DNA from 2 places in the Paenibacillus sp. NN59 genome. Region 2 is predicted to be linked to the other one. Evidence: predicted binding sites of a transcription regulator. Region 2 holds the regulator's gene; the other holds the start of a gene.
The links. The regulator Rex, encoded in region 2, represses fermentation and respiration genes when NADH is low (regulators of the CRP and FNR family bind a similar motif). The targets are predictions, from matches to a motif close to TTGTGAAATATTTCACAA.

Region 1 (2,188 bases), 2.1 Mb from region 2:
CAATGCCGACAAGTCTGGAGATATTGCTCTCCCAGAGTGGAGATGCGGCTTCATCTCCTACGGGTTCAGGCAGTAGTGCAATACATAATTCAGGTTGTAGTGAAGCTACAGCTATAAGCCAGTATGGGTGTGTGACGATTGCAACTGTATGTGGTTCCTGTAATCGGTTCTCCGCCTCCGAAAGAGAGATCACCTGAATGGACTTTGGTAATCCCTCTTCCTCAGCCGTACGGCTACTGACATATAAGATCGTGCCTTCTTGAGCTGCAAATAAAGCAACGATGTCCGGGTAGGGGAAGGATAACCAGCCTCCTTTTCGCGGGAAAATCACATATTGAACGGCAAGATCTGTGGACACAGACAGGTCCATTGTTGCCTGTTTTATATCCTCTTCCTGCCTCTGTTTTGGCTTTGGATCCGCATCTGTTAACGGTTCAGCATGTTCCATTTGTAACTCACCACACCTTGATAAGGGATTTTTGGTATGTAAAAAGCCGCTGTAGCACTTCACATATCTCCGTCTGACACTAACATATGGGCATTTGTCTCCAAACATGAACAACTTCCATGAATACGTGCATCAGTCAAGACCAATCAGGCAACGAACAAGCTTAATAAATAGGCTTAATTTTATCTATTGTGTGACCGAGGTCACTTTTTTTACGTAAGAGGGACGAGTTAGTGATAATTATCACATGTGAAAATTAGGTAATCTGGCACAATACGTTCATCAACGTATTTGGAGGACAGACAGCGAAGAAGCCCGCTTCAAAGCCATTTACGTATCTTGCTAAAGCGAACAGAAAGAAGGGGTAAAGGTATGGATCCGATTATGCTATCGCGTATCCAGTATGCACTTACAACGATTTTCCACTTTTTCTTCGTACCGCTATCCATTGGCCTCGTGCTGCTGGTAGCGATTATGGAGACGTTGTATGTTGCGAAGGGAAAAGAGATTTACAAAACGATGGCCAAGTTCTGGGGCAAGTTGTTCCTGATTAACTTTGCCGTCGGTGTGGTCACCGGTATTTTGCAAGAGTTCCAGTTCGGTATGAACTGGTCGGAGTATTCCCGCTTTGTTGGTGATGTCTTCGGTGCGCCGCTGGCGATCGAGGCTTTGCTGGCATTTTTTATGGAGTCCACATTTATCGGTTTATGGATATTCGGCTGGGATCGTTTGTCCAAAAAAGTACATCTGGCCTGTATCTGGCTTGTATTTGTCGGTACATTCCTGTCAGCGGTGTGGATTCTGGCAGCGAACTCGTTTATGCAACATCCCGTTGGATTCGCCATCAATAATGGCCGGGCGGAGATGAATGACTTCTTTGCACTCATTACAAATGGGCAGTTTCTCGTTGAATTCCCGCATACGATTTTTGGTGCGTTAATGACGGGAGCCTTTGTCGTGACGGGCATTAGTGCTTATAAGTTAATGAAAAAGAAGGATGCCGAAGTATTCCGCAGATCCTTTAACATCGCGGTTATTATCGGTCTTGTCTCCTCGCTGGGCGTGGCCTTCTCAGGGCACTTCCAGGCTCAATATCTGGTGGAAACACAGCCGATGAAGATGGCTGCAAGTGAAGGTACATGGACAACAACCGAAGACCCGGCACCGTGGACGGTTATTGCCTCCATCGACCCGGATAAACAGGAGAACTCCGGTGAGATCAAAATCCCTGGATTACTCAGTTATCTCTCCTATAGTAAATTCTCGGGTAGTGTCAAAGGCATGAAAGAACTGAATGCCGAGTACCAGCAAACGTATGGACCCGGAGATTACATTCCACCAGTGCGAACCACATTCTGGAGCTTCCGTGTCATGATTGCTGCAGGTGGCTTGATGATTCTGCTTGCGATGTATGGTACATATCTGGCTTGGCGCAAGAAGCTGGAAGTGGCAAAACCCTGGTTTATGCGTCTGATGGTCTTTGCGATCTCCCTGCCGTTTATTGCGAATTCAGCAGGATGGATTATGACTGAAGTCGGAAGACAGCCATGGACGGTGTTCGGGTATATGACGACCGAAGCAGGTGTGTCACCTAATGTTTCCGCAGGAATGATTTTGTTCTCCACGATTGCCTTTACTGCGGCGTATACGGTTCTTGGCATCGTGATGGTGTATCTGTTTGTACGCAAAATCAAAGCAGGTCCATATGCCGTCGATAAGTCAGACGAGCATGATGAGCCG
Region 2 (2,188 bases):
TCGCTACTGGGGCAAGGTGTTGACAGCGGGAATCGTTCGAAGTTGACCCGACGCTTCCAAGATGCCAAAGCAGCAGTCCTGCTGGGTACGAGTAGCTTCTGGGAGGGCGTGGATATTCCGGGTGAAGCGCTGACCTGTCTTGCGATTGTGAGACTGCCTTTCCAGCCGCCTAACCATCCGCTTCTGGAAGCGAAGAGTGAACTGTTGCAAGAGCAGAAGAAAAATCCATTTATGAAGCTTTCTGTGCCGCAGGCCGTCATTCGCTTCAAGCAGGGGTTCGGCAGGCTTGTTCGGACAGGCAAAGATCGCGGAATCGTCATTGTGTATGATACGCGTGTAATTGAAGCTTATTACGGCAAGTACTTCCTGTATTCGCTACCGGGACCAAAGATGGAGCATATGCTGACAGAACAGATGGTTCCCCGTATTGCTGAATGGTTAGATCGACCTGCAGAAACTCAAAAATAATTACGATGTAAAGCTATAACATTGCATTGGACTTCACCATGGCGTTAAACTTTGAAGAAGACTTCACAAAGTTCGAACAGGGCAGCGCTTTAATGAACTTATATTCCTAATAATTCGGGCATTCTGTATGAGGACATCATGCATGGATATTGCATGTATACAGAATGCTCATCTTTTCAATATTTATTTAATCGTGGCGATGGTAAGGGGGAGCAAGGATGAAATCGGATAAAATATCAGAAGCGGTAGTACGGCGTCTGCCTGTATATTTGCGTTATTTAAACGAGTTGGTTCAGCGTGAGGTGACAACGGTTTCCTCGCAGGAGCTAGGACAGCGACTGGATTTGAATCCAGCTCAAATCCGTAAAGATTTAGCTTATTTCGGTGATTTTGGTCGTAAAGGAATCGGGTATGATGTGTCTTACCTGATCGAGAAGATTCGTCACATTTTGAAAATTGATCAGCAAATTAATGTGGCTCTGGTAGGGGCCGGTAATCTCGGACATGCCTTATCGAATTATAATGCTTATTTGAAGGACAATATGAAAATTGTCGCTATTTTTGATGCGTTTGGGCCAAAGATTGGCAGTAAAATTAATAGCCTGACGGTCAAACCTATGGAAGAACTTACAGAAGCGGTTCAGAAAGATAACATTCGTATCGGGATCATCACGGTGCCGGACACGGAAGCTCAGAATGTTGCCGATCAACTGATTCAATCGGGCATTGAGGCGATTCTGAATTTTGCGCCAACGATTCTAAAAACGCCTTCACATGTGCGGATTCATCATGCAGACTTTACAACGGATTTGCTCAGTTTGGCTTATTATTTGGAGAACGGGAAGGAAGATGAGCTTGATGACAACAACGAATAAATGGGTAATCCAAAATGGTAAATTTGCTGTAAAAGAAGGTGCCAATTGGACTGTGATTCAAGGGTATATGGTCGTTGAAAATGACAAGATTGTGCATATTGGTGAGACGCTGCCGGATGGTGACGAGAACCTGCCTAAAGTGGATGGAAAAGGACTGCTCTTCCTGCCGGGTCTGATCAATACGCATGGTCATGCGGCAATGTCTCTGCTTCGAGGTCATGGTGATGACCTGGCATTACAAGTGTGGTTACAAGAAAAAATGTGGCCAATGGAAGCCAAAATGACTTCTGAGGACGTGTATTGGGGAGCATCCCTTTCGGTGCTTGAGATGTTAAAAGGCGGAACAACAGCTTTCCTGGACATGTATGACCACATGGATCAGGTAGCAAAAGTGGTTGAACAGTCAGGAGCTAGAGCTGCGCTGGCTCGCGGTGTCATTGGACTGTGTTCGGAAGAAGAGCAGATGAGAAAGCTGGAAGAGTCCGCAGCATTTGCTCGTGAATGGAATGGACAGGCGGATGGACGCATCACAACCGTAATCTCTCCGCACGCGCCTTACACATGCCCTCCAGATTACATAGAGAAGCTTGTTCAAGTTGCGCATGATCTAAACCTGCCTCTCCATACGCACATGTCAGAGACGCTTCGTGAAGTGGAGCAGAATGTATCAGATTATGGCATGCGTCCAGTGGCACATTTGGAGAAGCATGGCTTTTTCTCACGTCCTTCACTCGTAGCGCATGCTGTGCATCTCAACGATGAAGAGATCGAGATCTTGGCACGTCATGATGTCGCTGTATCCCATAATCCGGGTAGTAATTTGAAGCTTGCATCGGGTGTAGCTC

Region 1: the regulator Rex is predicted to act here: its motif matches at 680-697, upstream of ACT89M_RS26750 (cytochrome ubiquinol oxidase subunit I).

Annotation. Positions count from the first base shown of each region.
Region 1 covers NZ_CP199678.1:6,144,523-6,146,710, reverse strand. The annotation lists gene ACT89M_RS26755 (hypothetical protein) at 1-448, opposite strand, end outside; gene ACT89M_RS26750 (cytochrome ubiquinol oxidase subunit I) at 821-2,188, shown strand, end outside.
Region 2 covers NZ_CP199678.1:4,033,711-4,035,898, reverse strand. The annotation lists gene dinG (ATP-dependent DNA helicase DinG) at 1-468, shown strand, start outside; gene ACT89M_RS17665 (redox-sensing transcriptional repressor Rex) at 687-1,343, shown strand; gene ACT89M_RS17660 (amidohydrolase) at 1,327-2,188, shown strand, end outside.